Linked DNA regions of Occultella kanbiaonis. The protein of the gene in region 2 interacts with the protein of the main gene of each other region in a pairwise test. Links are inferred from orthologs where the notes say so. Each region holds a gene or a part of one and is shown on either strand. Other genes may lie near its edges.

What was found.
Region 1: the proteins of leuS (region 2) and ligA interact in binary tests that used the Escherichia coli proteins (3 or more experiments, as listed by UniProt). The link is inferred for Occultella kanbiaonis from one-to-one orthologs.

What each region holds. Positions count from the first base shown.
Region 1 is NZ_CP046175.1:3,869,250-3,872,591, forward strand. The notes cover bases 297-3,326. They hold ligA (NAD-dependent DNA ligase LigA), read right to left. Parts: upstream 2,929-3,326; coding sequence 664-2,928; downstream 297-663. Other genes in these bases: GKS42_RS17820 (hypothetical protein), read right to left, coding at 297-482; GKS42_RS17830 (hypothetical protein), read left to right, coding at 3,004-3,321. Also shown: more of GKS42_RS17820, read right to left, coding at 1-296. UniProt on the Escherichia coli protein: DNA ligase that catalyzes the formation of phosphodiester linkages between 5'-phosphoryl and 3'-hydroxyl groups in double-stranded DNA using NAD as a coenzyme and as the energy source for the reaction.
Region 2 is NZ_CP046175.1:3,460,497-3,464,303, reverse strand. Bases 90-3,584 are described here. They hold leuS (leucine--tRNA ligase), read left to right. Parts: upstream 90-414; coding sequence 415-3,384; downstream 3,385-3,584. Other genes in these bases: GKS42_RS15970 (aminoglycoside phosphotransferase family protein), read left to right, coding at 3,445-3,584; GKS42_RS15980 (LacI family DNA-binding transcriptional regulator), read left to right, coding at 90-156. In the rest of the region: more of GKS42_RS15980, read left to right, coding at 1-89; more of GKS42_RS15970, read left to right, coding at 3,585-3,807.

The DNA.
Region 1 (3,342 bases), 410 kb from region 2 along the record:
GTCCAGGTCGCGTCGCCCAGCGTCCCGGTCACGATGCCGGAGATCTCGGCGACGTCGGTCATGCCCTGCTCGGTGAACCACGCCTGGTAGAACGCGCTCAGCGCCGTCGGGTCGGCCGGAGCCGGGAAGTCGAGCTGCAGCGAGTTCGCGGTGGTGGTGGTCACCTCGTACTCCACGCCGGACGGGACGCTCACCTCGGTCACGAACGTGCCCTCGAGGGGAACCACCTCGGCGTCGGCCGTGTCGCCCGCCCCGGCGTCATCGGCGGCGTCGTCATCGGCGGTGTCGGTCGCGTCGTCGTTCTCGGTCGCGTCGTCGGCACCCTCGTCGGAGTCGCCAGTGTCGGCTCCGGCGCCCTCCTCGCTCGAGGTGCCGGTGTCGGAGTCCCGGTCGTCGTCCCCGGCGGAGCATGCCCCGAGTCCGAGGGCGGTGGCGAGCACAAGGGCGGTGACGGGGGCGGCGTAGCGTCGAACAGGTCGCATGGGTATGTGTGTCCCTCAGGTCGGTATCGGATCGTGCACAGTGAACCTAAGCCGACCCGACCGCCGCTACCGCCCCGGGCGCGGGGCAGAACTACCCAGGCACCCGTGTCCGTGCCGGATCTGCGGGGATCCGGACAGAACTACCCAGGCTCGTCCGGGTGCGGGTCCGCCCGCCGGCCGCCTACTCCGTAGCTCCGGCGAGGTCGGCCACCGCGTCCGGACCGCCCGCGAGCAGCGCCTCGAAGCCGGCCTCGTCCAGGATCGGCCGTCCGAGTTCGCGGGCCTTGTCCTCCTTCGTGCCCGCGCCGGGCCCGACCACCACGAAGTCGGTCTTCTTCGAGACGGATCCGGATGACTTGCCGCCGCGGGCGATGATCGCCTCCTTGGCGCCGTCCCGGGAGAAGTTCTCGAGCGAGCCGGTGACCACCACGGTGAGCCCTTCGAGCGTGCGCTCCACCGACTCGTCTCGCTCGTCGGCCATGCGCACCCCGGCGGCGGCCCAGCGGTCCACGATCTCGACGTGCCAGTCCACGGTGAACCACTCCGTGACAGCCACCGCGATGGTCGGCCCGACGCCCTCGACGGCGCCCAACTCCTCGGTACTCGCGGCCCGGATGGCGTCCAGGGAGCCGAAGTGGGTGGCCAGCGCGCGGGCCGCCGTCGGACCCACGTGCCGGATCGAGAGGGCCACCAGCACCCGCCAGAGCGGTTGGGTCTTCGCCTTCTCCAGCTCTGCGAAGAGGACCTCGGTGGTGGCGGTCGGTTTCGACGGTTTCTTCGCGGCGTCGGCGCCGGCCCTGGTCCAGAAGTACGGCACCCGGTCCCATCGACCCGTGGGTTCGCCCTTCACCTTCCGCTGCCGCCAGACGCTGACGTCACGCAGGTCCTCGGGCGTGAGGTCGAACAGGCCTGCCTCCCCGGACAGCACCGGCTCGGCCTCCGGCCCTTCGGCTTCGGCGGGCCGGTTCGCCTCCGGATCCACGAGGGCGACGGCGGCCTCCCAGCCGAGTGCCTCGATGTCCAGTCCCCCGCGGGAGGCGAGCGCGAACACCCGCTCCTTCAGCTGCGAGGGGCAGGATCGGGCGTTGGGGCAGCGGATGTCCACGTCCCCCTCCTTGGCCGGCGCGAGGGGTGTGCCGCAGGAGGGGCACTCGGTCGGCATCAGGAACTCGCGCTCGGTTCCGTCCCTCAGGTCCACCACAGGGCCGAGGATCTCCGGGATCACGTCGCCCGCCTTACGCAGGACCACCGTGTCGCCGATCAGCACGCCCTTGCGCTTGACCTCGCTCGCGTTGTGCAGGGTGGCCTGCTCGACGGTGGAGCCGGCCACGAGCACCGGTTCCATCACGCCGTAGGGCGTGACCCGCCCGGTGCGGCCGACGTTCACCCGGATGTCGAGCAGCTTGGTGTTGACCTCCTCGGGCGGGTACTTGTACGCGATCGCCCAGCGCGGCGCACGCGAGGTGTTGCCCAGGCGCCGCTGCAGGGCGAACTCGTCCACCTTCGTGACCAGGCCGTCCAGCTCGTGCTCGATGTCGTGCCGGTGCTCGCCGTAGTAGGCGATCATCTCCCGGACCCCGTCCAGCCCGGTCACCACCCGGTTGTGCCCGGAGACCGGCACGCCCCAGCCGGCGAGCAGGTCGTAGATCTGCGACTGACGGGTCAGCTCCACGGGCGCCCCGCCCGGACCCCAGCGCAACGCCCCGATCCCGTGGGCGTACATGCCGAGGGCGCGGGTGGCCGTGACCCGTGGGTCCTTCTGCCGCAGCGAGCCGGCAGCGGCGTTGCGAGGGTTGGCGAACGGCGACTTGCCCGCCTCTACCTGCGCGGCGTTGAGCGCCTCGAACTGCTCGACCGGGAAGAACACCTCGCCACGGATCTCGATCAGTTCTGGCCAGGTCGCCGGGTCCCCCGCGAGGGTGTGCGGGACGGAGGTGATCGTCCGCACGTTCAGGGTGACGTCCTCTCCGGTGCGGCCGTCCCCCCTGGTGACGCCCCGGACCAGCCGGCCACGCTCGTAGACCAGAGCGATGGCGAGCCCGTCGATCTTGATCTCGCAGAGGTAGTGCACCTTCTCGGACCCGATCTCCCGGTGCACCCGGTCCGCCCAGGCGGAGACCTCCTCGAGGCTGAACGCGTTGTCGAGGGAGAGCATCCGCTCCACATGATCGACGGCGGTGAACGCCGTCGAGAAGGTTCCGCCGACCTGCTGGGTCGGCGAGTCCGGGGTGCGCAGTTCCGGGCTGGCCTCCTCGAGCGCCTCCAGCTCCCGCAGCAGGGTGTCGAACTCGGCGTCGGAGATGGTGGGGGCATCGCGGACGTAGTACGCGAACTGGGCGTCCCGGACCTGCTGCGCCAGCTCCTCCCACCGCGCTCGGGCGGCCGGGTCATCCGTCTCCACCGACTCGGGCAGCTTCTCGTTCGCGCGTGCGTTCACGACGCCCATTGTGGCGCGCCGCACCGACACCGCCAACGCCCGGATCCCTTGACCTGTGCAGCGTGCCCGCCGCAGGCTGTTCTGATGCCCTCGACAACGAGGATCCCTTCGTGCCTCGCGGGGGTGCTCGTCGCGAACAGCGTGCCCCACCCGGGCACCGCCGTGACCGGCCGGACGCACCTGACCCCGATCGCCGGATCCGAGTCCTCGCCGGCGGTGAATCTGGCTTGGGGAGCGGCGAACGCGGTCGGTGGCCTGGCACTGCTGCGCGCCGGGAGCCGCCCCGGTGGGGGTGCCTGGGACCGACGGCTGGTCGCCTTCGAGCTCGGCGCCGCCGTGTTCAGCGTCTGGATGGTCGCCTCGGAGGCCCTGCCGCATGTGAACACACCCGCAGGGCGCTGATCGCGGCTACCGGCCCCGCGC
Region 2 (3,807 bases):
ACCACGGTCTCCCCGGACCGCTCGGCCCTGGCCGAGGCGGCGCTGCGGATGCTCGAGGCGCAGATCGCGGCGAACGGCGGCCCGGTGCCGCCTGTCGACGAACAGGTCCCGTTCAGTCTCGTGGTCCGAGAGAGCACCGCGGGCATCCATCCCTGACCCGGTGCGGCAGGTCCGTGCCCAGGCGAACCAAGGTCTGCCGTGCCGCCGGCCACAGGCACCGCGCAGATCGGGCTGCGGTAGGCTGATGGGATGTTCTCCACGGAGCTGTTGCTTACCCAGCCGCGCTGATCTGCAGCGGACGCCCACGCGGCGTCGCGTCAGCGCGGCCGACCTCCCACGTTCTGCGGGGGGTCGTTCTCATGTCAGCCTCCGTGACGCCGCCGCCTGCCGGTGGCCCTGCCCAAGGAAACGCACATGTCTGAGCCTCACGCCGCCGTCACCGATACGGCCGGCACCGACGTCGCCGTCCCGGCCCACCGCTACACCGCGGACCTGGCGGCTCACATAGAACTGTCCTGGCAGGAGCGGTGGGCCGCCGAGGGCACGTTCCACGCGCCGAACCCGACCGGTGACCTGGCCGGCGGCGGTGAGGTCCCGGCCGAGAAGTTCTACGTGCTGGACATGTTCCCCTACCCCTCGGGCAAGGGCCTGCACGTGGGACATCCGCTGGGTTACATCGCCACGGACGTGGTCGGCCGGTTCAAGCGGATGACCGGGGCGAACGTGCTGCACGCGCTGTCCTACGACGCGTTCGGGCTGCCGGCCGAGCAGTTCGCCGTGCAGACCGGCCAGCACCCGCGCATCACCACCGACGAGAACATCGACACGATGCGCCGCCAGCTGCTGCGGATGGGCCTGGCGCACGACGAGCGCCGCTCGTTCGCCACCACCGACGCCGGCTACGTGCGCTGGACGCAGTGGATCTTCCTGCAGATCTTCAACTCCTGGTACGACCACGACGCGCCACGGCCCGGCGGCGGCGTGGGTGCCGCGCGCCCGATCGCCGAGCTGGAGGCCGCCTTCGCGGCGGGGGAGCGGGCCGTTCCGGACGGGCAGGACTGGGCGGACCTGAGCGCGGCCGAGCGTGAGGACGTGCTGGGCACCTTCCGCCTCGCCTACGTGGCGGACGTGCCGGTGAACTGGTGCCCCGGTCTGGGTACGGTGCTGGCCAACGAGGAGGTCACCGCGGAGGGCCGCTCCGAGCGCGGCAACTTCCCGGTCTTCAAGCGCAACCTGCGCCAGTGGATGATGCGGATCACCGCCTACGGCGACCGGCTGGTGGACGACCTGGACCGGCTGGACTGGCCGGAGAAGGTCAAGACCATGCAGCGGAACTGGATCGGGCGCTCCGAGGGCGCCCGGGTCACCTTCGCGGTCGCGGGGGGCGACGGCGGCCCTTCCGCGGGTGCCGACGGCGCCAGTTCCGTGGGTGCCGATGGCGCCGCTGCCGAGATCGAGGTGTTCACGACCCGCCCGGACACCCTGTTCGGTGCGACGTTCATGGTGCTGGCCCCCGAGCACCCGCTGCTGGACGCGGGCGTGCCCGCCGAGTGGCCCGAGGGGACCCACTCCGCGTGGACCGGCGGGCACACGGCCCCCGCCGACGCCGTCGCCGCCTATCGCGCCGCGGCCGCGGCGAAGACGGACATCGAGCGCCAGGCCGAGGGCCGCGAGAAGTCCGGCGTGTTCACCGGCCTGTACGCGATCAACCCCGTCAACGCCGCCCGGCTGCCCGTGTTCATCGCGGACTACGTGCTGATCGGCTACGGCACCGGCGCGATCATGGCCGTGCCCGGCGGGGACGCGCGTGACCACGACTTCGCCACCACCTACCAGCTGCCGATCGTGCACACGGTAGCGCCGCCGTCGGGCTTCGAGGGCGGTGCCTACGGGGGCGACGGTGCCATCATCAACTCGGCGAACGACGAGGTCAGCCTGAACGGGCTGGACGTGGCGCAGGCCAAGCGAACGATCACCGCCTGGCTGGAGCGCAGGGGGCTGGGCGCCGCGACGGTCACCTACCGGCTGCGGGACTGGCTGTTCTCCCGGCAGCGGTACTGGGGCGAGCCGTTCCCGGTGGTCTACGACTCCGACGGCCGCGTGATCGCGCTGCCGGACGAGCTGCTGCCCGTCGAGCTGCCCGAGGTCCCGGACTTCTCGCCGCGCACGTACGCCGACGACGACGCCGAGTCCTCCCCGGAGCCCCCGCTGGCCCGGGGTGAGCAGTGGGTGAACGTCGAGCTGGACCTGGGCGACGGGCCGAAGGTCTACCGCCGGGACACGAACACGATGCCCAACTGGGCAGGCTCGTGCTGGTACGAGCTGCGCTACCTGGACCCGACGAACACGTCCGCGGCCGTGGACCCCGAGATCGAGAAGTACTGGATGGGGCCGCGCACCGGCCCGGACGGCAAGCCCACCACGGGGGGCGCCGACCTGTACGTCGGCGGCGTCGAGCACGCCGTGCTGCACCTGCTGTACGCACGGTTCTGGCACAAGGTGCTGTTCGACCTGGGCCACATCTCGAGCGTCGAGCCGTTCCACAAGCTGTTCAACCAGGGCTACATCCAGGCGTACGCCTACTCCGACGCCCGCGGCGTGCACGTGCCCGCCGAGGAGGTCACCGAGGAGGTCGGCTCCGACGGCGACCCGATCTGGACCTGGAACGGCCAGGTGGTCAACCGTGAGTACGGCAAGATGGGCAAGTCCCTGAAGAACATGGTCACCCCGGACGAGATGTACGCCGCCTACGGCGCGGACACGTTCCGGGTGTACGAGATGAGCATGGGGCCGCTGGACCTGTCCCGGCCGTGGGACACCCGCGCGGTCGTCGGGGCGCAACGGTTCCTGCAGCGGTTGTGGCGCAACGCGGTCGATGAGGAGACCGGAGAGCTGACCGTCACCGACGCCCCGGCCGACGACGAGACCCGCCGCGTGGTGGCCAGGACGATCGCGGACGTGCGCACCGAGATGTCCGCGATGCGCCCGAACACGGCCATCGCGAAGCTGATCGTGCTGAACAACCACCTGACCTCGCAGGCGCACGTCGCCCGCGAGGCCATCGAGCCGCTGGTGCTGATGACCGCACCCGTGGCCCCGCACATCGCCGAGGAGCTGTGGCAGCGGCTGGGCCACACCGAGTCGCTGACCTACCACGCGTTCCCGGAGGCCGACGAGGCGCTGCTGGTCGCCGAGACCGTGACCTGCGTGGTGCAGGTGCAGGGCAAGGTGCGGGACCGGCTGGAGGTAGCGCCGTCGATCGGCGAGGACGAGCTGCAGGAGCTGGCGCTGGCCGCCCCAGCCGTGCAGCGCGCGCTGGACGGCCGCGGTATCCGCAAGGTGATCGTGCGGGCACCGAAGCTGGTCAACATCGTTCCTGCCTGAGGCCGGGGCGCGCAGGTCTCGGGATATACACCGGCGGGACACCGGGGCAGGATGACTCCTGTGACGGCGCCGGCGGATCGGGACGGTCGCGTCTGGGTCGCCGCACTGGCCGGCCCGGATGTGCTGACCAGCCTTGCGCCGGACGGTGCCACGACCCTGCCGAGTGTCGCGGGCCGGTGGGTCTCCTCGACGGAGCTGCGGGCGGCGACCGGTGTCCCGGCGGCGCTACCGATCGCCCCGGCCCGGCTCGTCGGCGAGCGCGCCGTGGTGCACGTGCTCGACGTCACCGAGCCGATCGCCTGGCCCGCCGAGTACCGCGTCGCGTTCTCCGAGATCGATCGGCTCGCACTGCCTGCCAACGTGCGTGCCGCCGTCGAGCTCGCGGTCGCGGAACGGCGCGGAGCCGTTCCGACCCCGGCTCTG